2 regions of the Kytococcus schroeteri genome follow, and region 1 is predicted to be linked to the other one. Evidence: predicted binding sites of a transcription regulator. Region 1 holds the regulator's gene; the other holds the start of a gene.

What was found. The regulator LexA, encoded in region 1, represses DNA repair genes until DNA is damaged. The targets are predictions, from matches to a motif close to TCGAACANNTGTTCGA.
Region 2: a site for LexA is predicted at 1,786-1,801, ahead of ACFFHC_RS05165 (HNH endonuclease signature motif containing protein). Genes of this name have one in related genera too.

What each region holds. Positions count from the first base shown of each region.
Region 1 is NZ_JBHLVH010000013.1:189,956-194,362, reverse strand. It holds gene ACFFHC_RS06645 (hypothetical protein) at 45-476, shown strand; gene ACFFHC_RS06640 (LysM peptidoglycan-binding domain-containing protein) at 696-1,076, opposite strand; gene lexA (transcriptional repressor LexA) at 1,359-2,057, shown strand; gene ACFFHC_RS06630 (NAD-dependent protein deacetylase) at 2,116-3,051, opposite strand; gene ACFFHC_RS06625 (patatin-like phospholipase family protein) at 3,048-4,407, opposite strand, start outside.
Region 2 is NZ_JBHLVH010000011.1:93,285-97,691, reverse strand. It holds gene bsaP (biotin synthase auxiliary protein BsaP) at 1-34, shown strand, start outside; gene ACFFHC_RS05165 (HNH endonuclease signature motif containing protein) at 111-1,712, opposite strand; gene ACFFHC_RS05160 (class I SAM-dependent methyltransferase) at 1,847-2,629, opposite strand; gene ACFFHC_RS05155 (ArsO family NAD(P)H-dependent flavin-containing monooxygenase) at 2,626-3,756, opposite strand; gene ACFFHC_RS05150 (arsenate-mycothiol transferase ArsC) at 3,764-4,204, opposite strand; partial or broken gene ACFFHC_RS05145 (arsenate reductase ArsC) at 4,202-4,407, opposite strand, start outside.

The sequences.
Region 1 (4,407 bases):
CGCTGCGACCACCGGGCGGGCCCCGCGTGTGGTGGAGTGGGGCCATGGACCTCGCCATGCCCGCCCCCAACGAGACCGACCGCCTCCACGCCCTCACGCGCGACCGTGGCGACCAGAAGACCATCACCGCCCTGTGGAGGGCCGGTTTCGCCCTGCCGCGCTGGTGGTTCCTGCCCGCGGGGCCGGAGGGGTCCGTGGCTCCCGTCGCCGCGCAGATCGAGGGCGCCATGATGCTGCTCGGGTTCACCAGCAGCGAGCGGGCCCGCCACTTCGCGGTGGAGCAGGGCATGCTCGACGCGGAGGAGCCCGGCGACCTGCTGGCCCTGCAGCCCGTGGAGGTCGTGCGCGGCGCCAGCGACTTCCTCACCGCCGGCGTCAACGGGCTCGTCATGGACGTGCACATCTCCGGCTGGTTCGCGCCCTTCGAGGGCCTCGGCCCCATGTGGCGTCGCGCCACCGGTACCCCCCTCGACTGACCGGGCCACGGCACGCCCGGACAGGTCCCCCACGAGCGGAAGCCCTCCCCACCGCCACGAGGCGGTGGGGAGGGCTCTCTCCCTCACGGGGCGTCCCTGCCACGGATGTCTCACGTCCGCGGCGCACCCCATCACGCGTGGCCACACGTCCCTGAGGACCACGCAGTCCTCGACCCCCTCCTGGCCGGTCCCTCCTCCCCGGCCGGGCCGACTCCCTCGTCAACGACGCGGGATGACCAGCTCCTGACCGGCCTGCACCTGGCTGGTGCCCAGTCCGTTCGCCTCCTGCAGCATGAGCACCGCGCGGTCCACGGGCACCTCGGGCAGGTGCTCCACGGCCACGTGGCTCAGCGTCTGGTCCTGGGCCACCACCACGCGCTCGGCCACCCCCGCGTCCCGGCCGGCGCCGGTCGCCTGCCAGGCGACGAGCAGCACCATCACCACCGCCACGGCAATCACGAGCGCCTGTCGCGCCGCGCGCCCCCGGGCCGTCAGTCGCATGCGAGGTGCCGGGCGCACCGCCCCCCGGGCCGACGCGACCGGGCGCCCGCCACGGCGAACGGGTCGCACCTCCAGCGGCATCGCAGTCATCGCAGTCATGTCATCTCCTCCAGGTCCGGACGGATGTCCGTCGCATGTCTGTACTATGTGTAGCACAGGTGACCGACACTCACCAAGACACGCCCGAACGGATGTCCTTCTGGCGGGACGGTGACGTCGTATCCTGTGTGCACCGGTTGTCGGCCGTGCGTACGAGCGGGACCTCCCGCCGCACGCCCTGCCGACACCACGCAGTGAAGCGGTGACCACCGACAACCTCGGAGATCCGGCGTCATGACGCGCAGTTCTCCGCCGCGACGACCCGCGAAGGGGGACCCCGACATGACCGAGAAGAACGAGCCCGGCCTGCGCCGGAACGAGCCGCTGACCGACCGGCAGACCCGTGTGCTGGAGTGCATCCGCCGCTCCATCGACGAGCGCGGGTACCCGCCGAGCATGCGCGAGATCGCCGAGGAGGTGGAGCTCGCCTCGGCCAGTTCCGTGCAGCACCAGCTCAACGCACTGCAGCGCAAGGGCTACATCCGCCGCGACCCGAACCGCCCCCGCGCGCTGGAGATCCTCGACGCCCAGTGGCCGGGCGACCGCGGGTACCGCAAGCTCCCGGAGGACACCTGGGACCCCTCCGAGGCGGCCGACTCCCGCCCGCCGGCCTCCTACGTGCCGGTCGTGGGGCAGATCGCCGCCGGCGGGCCGATCCTCGCCGAGGAGCGCGTGGAGGACGTCTTCCCGCTCCCCCGCCAGATCGTGGGCGACGGCGAGCTCTTCCTGCTGCGCGTCAAGGGTGACTCGATGGTGGACGCCGCCATCTGCGACGGCGACTGGGTGGTGGTGCGCCGCCAGCAGGCCGCCATCAACGGCGACATCGTGGCCGCGCTGCTCGACGACGAGGCCACCGTGAAGACCTACAAGAAGGTCAAGAACCAGGTGTGGCTGCAGCCGCACAACCCGGCCTTCGACCCCATCGACGGCAACGACGCCACCATCCTGGGCAAGGTCACCGCGGTGCTGCGCAGGGTCTGAGCCCCCGCAGGGCACTCCCGGTCAGCGCGCACCCGGTCGCCACGCTCCCGCACGGGGGTCACGCCTCGGGGACGCCCACCCCGAGGCGGTCGGCCACCGCGGCAAGCGTCGTGTGCACCATCGCGTCCACCGTGAGCGTGGCCTCCCGGTCCGCGCGGTGCCAGCCGCGGGTCAGGACCACCACCGGTCCCCCGGCGCGGTGCACGTGCCGGGCGAAGCGGTACCCGCTCATCACCTTGAGGCTCGAGCCCAGCACGAGCAACCCGTCGGCGGCGTCCACCATCGCGTACGCCGCGTCCACCCGGGGGCGGGGCACGTTCTCCCCGAAGTACACGACGTCCGGCTTGAGCTCGTCGGACCCGCACGCCAGGCAGCGGGGCGCACGGAAGGCCGCCACGGCCTCCTCGTCCAGGGCCACGTCGCCGTCCGGACGCACCTGCCCGGCGTCCAGCGCCACCCGACGGTGGTCGGGGTTCGCCTCGGCCAGGCGCGCCTGCAGGTGCTCGCGCTCCTCGGTGGCCCCACAGGCCAGGCACACGATGCGCGAGAGCGTCCCGTGCAGCTCGAGCACGTCCGGCGACCCGGCCCGCTGGTGCAACCCGTCCACGTTCTGCGTGATCACCCCGGTGATGCCCGCGACCGCCCCGGTGTCCACCCCCTCGCACTGCAGGGCGGCCAGCGCACGGTGGCCGGTGTTGGGACGAGCGCCGGTGAACCGCTCCCAGCCCACGAAGGCCCGCGCCCAGTAGCGGAGCCGCGAGGCCGGGCCGGCACGGAAGTCCCCGATGGTCATGGGCTGCACGCGGCGCACCCCGTCCGGTCCGCGGTAGTCCGGGATGCCCGATGCGGTGGACATCCCCGCGCCGGTCACCACGGCCAGGCGGCGGGTCGCCAGCAGCTCGGCGAGGGCCTCCACCTCCTGGGGCGCGGCCACGACCTCCGGCGGCAGGGTCACCGGCGTGGCCACCTCGGGCAGGGTGCCGCCGGCACTCACGCGCGCCCCCGCCGCGGCCGGCGCCCCACGAGCGACACCCGCCCCGACCCACGCAGCGCCCGCAGCGCCACCTCGGGGTCGGCCACCTCCGGGTGCGGGTAGCGCGCCGGCGCGTCGCGCAGGATGAGGTGCGGGGCGTACCGCCTGATGGCCGAGTCGGCCACCCCGTAGCCGTGCCGCTCGATGATCTTCTGCTCGGCCTCGCTGAAGGCGTCCATGTCCGTGCGGATGGCGTTGATGCGTGCCGCCACCTCGATGGGGTAACTCTGCGGGACCCGCGAGTCCATGGCCCACGAGGCCCCCTCGACCACGCCCCAGTTGAAGGCCGAGTGCAGCCAGCGTAGACGCGTCACCTCCCCGCCACCGGCGGCGATGCTGATGACGTGCAGGATGCGCCCCAACGGCGTGCGGGCGCTGCGGGCCCGGAACACCGCGCCCCCGTCGCTCACGAGCACCCCGGCGTGGTCGCGCCACACCGGCTCCAGGGCGAGGTTGTCGTAGATGCCGCCGTCGAGCAGCTGCACGGTGCGCTCGATGCGGGGGCGGGCGGCCGCGTCGAGGTGCCCGGCGTGACCCCCGCTGAGCTCGAGCGTCGTGGCGTCCAGGTCGAACGGCGCGAAGTACGGCGGGTAGGCGCTCGAGGCCGCGACGACGTCGGCCAGGCGCAGCCCCGCCGGCGGGTCGCCGTAGCCGAGCCGGTAGTCCCCGACGCGGCCCCGCGGCGGGTGGGCGCGGGAGTCGGCGAAGGTCCAGTTGACCCCGTGGGCGAGCTCGGTGGCCTCCACCACCACGGCGGGGCCGGCGGTGCGGCGGGCCTCCCGCAGGTCGGCCGCCCACCAGTCGATGTGGTCCACCAGCTGGTCGGCGAGCACCCGGGAGCTGCGGTCGGCCGGGCGGCGCACCTTGGGCCCCCAGCCCGACACCAGCGCGCGGGTGCGCAGGTTGTGACGGGTCAGGCGACGCAGCGGCTCGGCCACGTACTGCTCGAACCCCTCCACCCGCGGGGCGGAGAACAGGCCACCGGGCACGGTGTCGCCGCGCGGCAGCGGCGGGGCGCTCGGGTCGGGCTCCACCAGGTCGGCCGAGTCGATGCTCTGGCTCAGGGCGTCCGGCGTCGGCCAGCCCAGGCGGGGGTCGGCCAGCAGCATCGCGGCGATGCTGCCGCCGCTCACCGCCGAGACGGTGCGCAGCTGCCCGAGCATGCCCAGCTCGTTGAGGCGGCGCAGGGCTCCCAGGTGGAACAGGGCGGCCCGGAACCCGCCACCGGAGAGGCACAGGGCCGTGCCACGGCGGGGTCCGCGCCAGCTGGGTCCGTGGTGCGCCTCGTCCCGGGCGGCGGCCATCTGGGCGCCGGCG
Region 2 (4,407 bases), on a different contig from region 1:
GTCCTGCTCCCGCCACGGGGTCACCACGGCCTGAGCGGCCCGAGTGTCCTGGGCAGCATGAGCGACCTGACCGACCCGTGTGGGTCGACGGCAGGGCGGGCGGTGTCCACTCATTGGTCCGCCCTCCTGCTCCGCCCGCCCCGCCGGTGGAAACGCAGGACCCCGCGGCCCTCGCCGTCGCAGGTGATCGTGTGGGTGAGCGAGGGGTCCTCGAGCCGCCGGTGGTGCCGGCCGCACAGGGGGAGGGCGTTGACCAGGTCCGTGGCCCCGCCCGGGGGGCCGCCCCGGGCCGACCCGGACCCCCAGGGGTCCACGTGATGGACCTCGCACCAGGCGAACGGTCGATCGCAGTTCTCCTCGGCGCACTCGGTGTAGCGCAGGGCGAGGGCCCGGCGTTGCGTCTCGGTGAACAACCGGGTCCGTCGCCCGAGGTCGAGGGGGACGGAGTCGCCGCCGAGGACCACCGGGACGATGCCCGCGCCGGCAGCCAGTCGGCGCACCTCGCCGGCAGACACCTCGACCCCCGTGTCGGTGAGGCCGGCTCGGTCGGTCTCACCGCGCAGGGTCTCCAGGGTGGTGGTCACCAGCACCGTGACGTTGGTCCGACCGCCCAACTCGTGGGTGGGCAGGTGGTCGATCAGCTCGCAGAGGGCCTTGCCCTTCTCGTGGGCCCAGTCGACCTGCCGGTCCTTCCACGAGAGGTGCTCCCTCCCGGTTGCCTCTGGCCCCGCAGTCTCGACTGGGGTCCTGTCCGTCGCGTCCTTGCGCGCCAGTCGCCGCGGTGCCACGAGCGCATCGAGCACCTTGCCGAGCATGTGGCCCTGGAGCGCGGGGAGGGTGAACCGCCCGTGGACGGTGCCGTCGCCGTTGTCGCGCATCCAGAAGGACGCGGCCTCCCACGCCTTCTGCTCCTGAGTGCGCACGCGCTCGTCCTGGTGGCTGTCCACCACGGCCTCCGGCACGCCCAGCTCTCCCAGGACGCGGCGAGCCGCCCGGCGCAACGAACGAGGAGTCAGTCGCTCGGCCTTGCGGACGAGCACCTCCTCGGCCCGGAGTCGTAGTGCGGGGTCCACGTCTGCGGGGAGGGCGTCGAGCTCCTGCAGGACCACCATCGCGTGCTCCTGGGAGAGCAGCCCCGCATCGAGCGCGCGTGCCAACGGACGCGGTCCCGGCGCGGTGGGCGGCCCCGGTTCAGGGGTCGAGGGACTTCCCGCCTCGTCCGACGTGGTCCCCGGAGACGGGGGAGGGCCCACGGGCTCCGCGAGTGCCTCGGCCAGTACCGCGTCGCGCCGCGTCCCGCCAGAGGTGCGGGCGTTCTTTGCCGCCGCGAACTGTGCGTCGTCGTCGTGCACGGCCCGCCCGGCCCGGCGCGCGGTGGCCAGCACCGAGTGGGAGCGTACGCGGACCTGCTGGCCCCGGTCCCCGAAGCGCGTGGCGGTCCGGGTCAACCACTCGAGCTCCGAGGGGCTGACGGGCAGGTCCTCCTCGGAGCCGGCCGCGGTCAGCGCGGCCAGCAGTCGGTCCACGGCCTGGTCCGCGGCGGCGAACGCCTCGGTCACCTCGTGCCAGGCGCCGGCGCTGCCCGGCGGCTGCCCCGGCGCGATCGGGGCTGTGGTCGAGCCACCGTCGACCACGCGGGGTGGCGCACCTGCGTCCTGTGGGAACCGTTCCGGCATCGTCTTGGGCACGTACACCACCCCCTCGTGGCTCACCGAGGGTCGGACCCCCTGTCCGACCGGCTACCTCAAGAATAGTACATGTATTGCATCAAGTGCAACCCGCGCATCGAACATGTGGACGGTGTGATGCTGGGGCTGCCCGGCCAGCGGACCCTGTGGACATCCGCTCATCGGTGCTCACCCACCACCAGCACCGCCTCGTTCCAGAAGCGCAGCACGCCACCCTGCGCCCGGGCTCCCGCCCGAACCCTCCACGCCTCCCGCACCCGCACCCGGGTCGCCTGGTCCTGCGCCAGGAACCTGCGCCCGGGCCCGGCGATCCCCGCCTCGACACCCGCCCACAGGTCCGCCGGGGCCACCGCCCACTCCCACTCCACGGTCCGGGCCTCGCGCACCGTCAGCCCGGCCTCCCGACACAGGCCGGCCAGGCCCTGCGGGGTCCGCGGGAAGTCCACCTCCTCGGGCAGTCGCTCCGGCGCCACCTCCCGTGCGTCCGCTGCGGAGAAGACCTCGCCCACCAGCCCACCCCACCCGGCGCCTCCTGCCGGCCACACCGTCATCGCCACGCGTCCGCCCGGCGCCAGCACGCGCGCCATCTCGCGCACCCCGTCGACCGGGTGGCCGAGGTGGTTCACGACGAAGTTCGCCACCACCCCGCTCTGGCTCCCGCTCGCCACCGTGAGGCGCGGGAGCCCGCCGACCTCCACCCGTCCGGGTGCCACGCGCGCGGCGCAGGCCACCATCGCGGGTGAGGGGTCGACCCCCGCCACGTCCCACACTCGGTCGAGCGCCCGTCCCAGCAGCCCGCCCGGACCGCACCCGACGTCCAGGACCCGCCCGGCGGGCAGCGCGTCCAGCAGCAGGTCGTGCACCCCGGCACACAGCGCCCCGAACGACCGTCGGTACGCCTCGACCGCGCCCCACGCACCGTCCGACCCCGCCCCGCTCACCGCAGCACCTCCTCGATCTCCCGCGCCGCCGCGCGTGCGGGCCGCCCCACTCCGATGAGCGTCGCCGACGCCGGCCCCGTCCAGTCTCCGTAGCCCATGAGGTGCAGCCGCGGCTCCCCGGCGGCCCGCGTCATCGACCCCGGTGCCACCGCCACGTGCCCGCGCTCACCGCGCACCCCCAGCGGGCGCAGGTGGGCCAGCGCCGGTCGGTACCCCGTGCACCACAGCACGGCGTCCACCGGCAGCTCCTCGCCCGGCGCCACGGGCGGGCTGTTCCACGTGGAACCGGCCGCCTCCGCCGCCTCCTCGCCCCACACCACGCCCGATGCGGTGAGCCGCGCCACCATCGGCACGGCACCCAAGCGCCCCTCGGCCAGGGCCGCGCGCACCTCCGGCACCTGCACGATGTCGCCGAGCGTCCCCACCCCGCCGTCGTCCGGACGGCCGGCATCGAGGGCGGCCCGCCGTGCTGTGGCCACGTCGAAGAGCACCCGTCCGTCCACCTCGGGCGGCATGAAGCGTGGCGGACGCTGCGTCGCCCACACCACCTCGCGCGATGCCGCGAGCTCCGCCGCCAGCTGCGCCCCGGTGTTGCCTCCACCCACCACGAGCACCCGCCCGCCCGGCACCGACTCCGGCCCCCGGTACTGCGCCGAGTGCAGCTGTGCGCCTGCGAACTCCCGCAGGCCCGGCACGCTCGGCCAGAACGGCCGCGACCACGTGCCGGTGGCGCTCACCACGGCCCGCCCCCACCAGGCCGATCTCTCGCCCTCGGGTCGCCCCTCGACCACCAGTCGCTCGCCCTCGCGCCGCACGGCATCGACCCGCACGGGCCGCTGGACGGGCACCTCGTAGCGCTCCTCGTACGCCGTCAGGTAGTCGGCCACGTGCTGCCGCGAGGGGAACGCCCCCTCACCGGTCCACCGCGGCATGAGCCACCCGGGCAGCGACGAGTGCTGCGGCGGGCTGAACGCGTGCAGGCTCGGCCACATCCGCGCCCACGCGCCACCCGGCCCGTCGGCGTCGTCGAGCACCACGTGCCCGATGCCGGCGCGCCGCAGCCAGTAGCTCGTGGCCAGTCCGGCCTGCCCGCCGCCGATGACGACGACGTCCGCCTCCGCGTCCACCGGTGCCTCAGCGCAGCTCGTCCGCCAGCGCCTGCACCCGGCCGTCGATCTCGTCGCGCAGGGCCGCCATGCGCTCGGCGCCCTGGAGTCCGCGCTCAGACGGCTCCTCGGTGCTCCACCGGCGCACGTCACCGGGCAGGTGCCCCTCCAGCTCCGCCGGCAGCTGCGCGTTGTCGCCCACCAGCACGATGACGTCGCTCGCCGCCGCCAGCTCCGGCGTCAGCTGCTTGGGGTGCTCCCCGGCCAGCGAGGCGCCCACCAGGCCCAGCGACTCCGCCGACTCCCCGTTGACGCCCTTCTCCCACGGCGCGGCGGCCACGCCGGCACTGAGCACCTGCACGCCGGGCACGGCCAGACGCCGCATGAGCCCGGCGGCCATCTGCGACTTGCCCCGGTTGCTCGAGCACACGAAGGTCACCACGCGCTCCTGCGGCCGCGGCCACGCCATCGGCTCCACGCCGAGGGAGCGCAGCAGCTCCTCCACACGCCGCCGGATCTCGTCGCGCACCGGACGGACCTCCTCGACGGGGCGCCCAGCCGGGTCGTCCAGCGCCCAGTCCTCGCGACGCACCCCGGGCACGTACGGGCACTCGTCGCCGCAGCCCATGGTGACCACCACGTCGGAGGCCTCCATGTCCTCGCGGCTGAGCA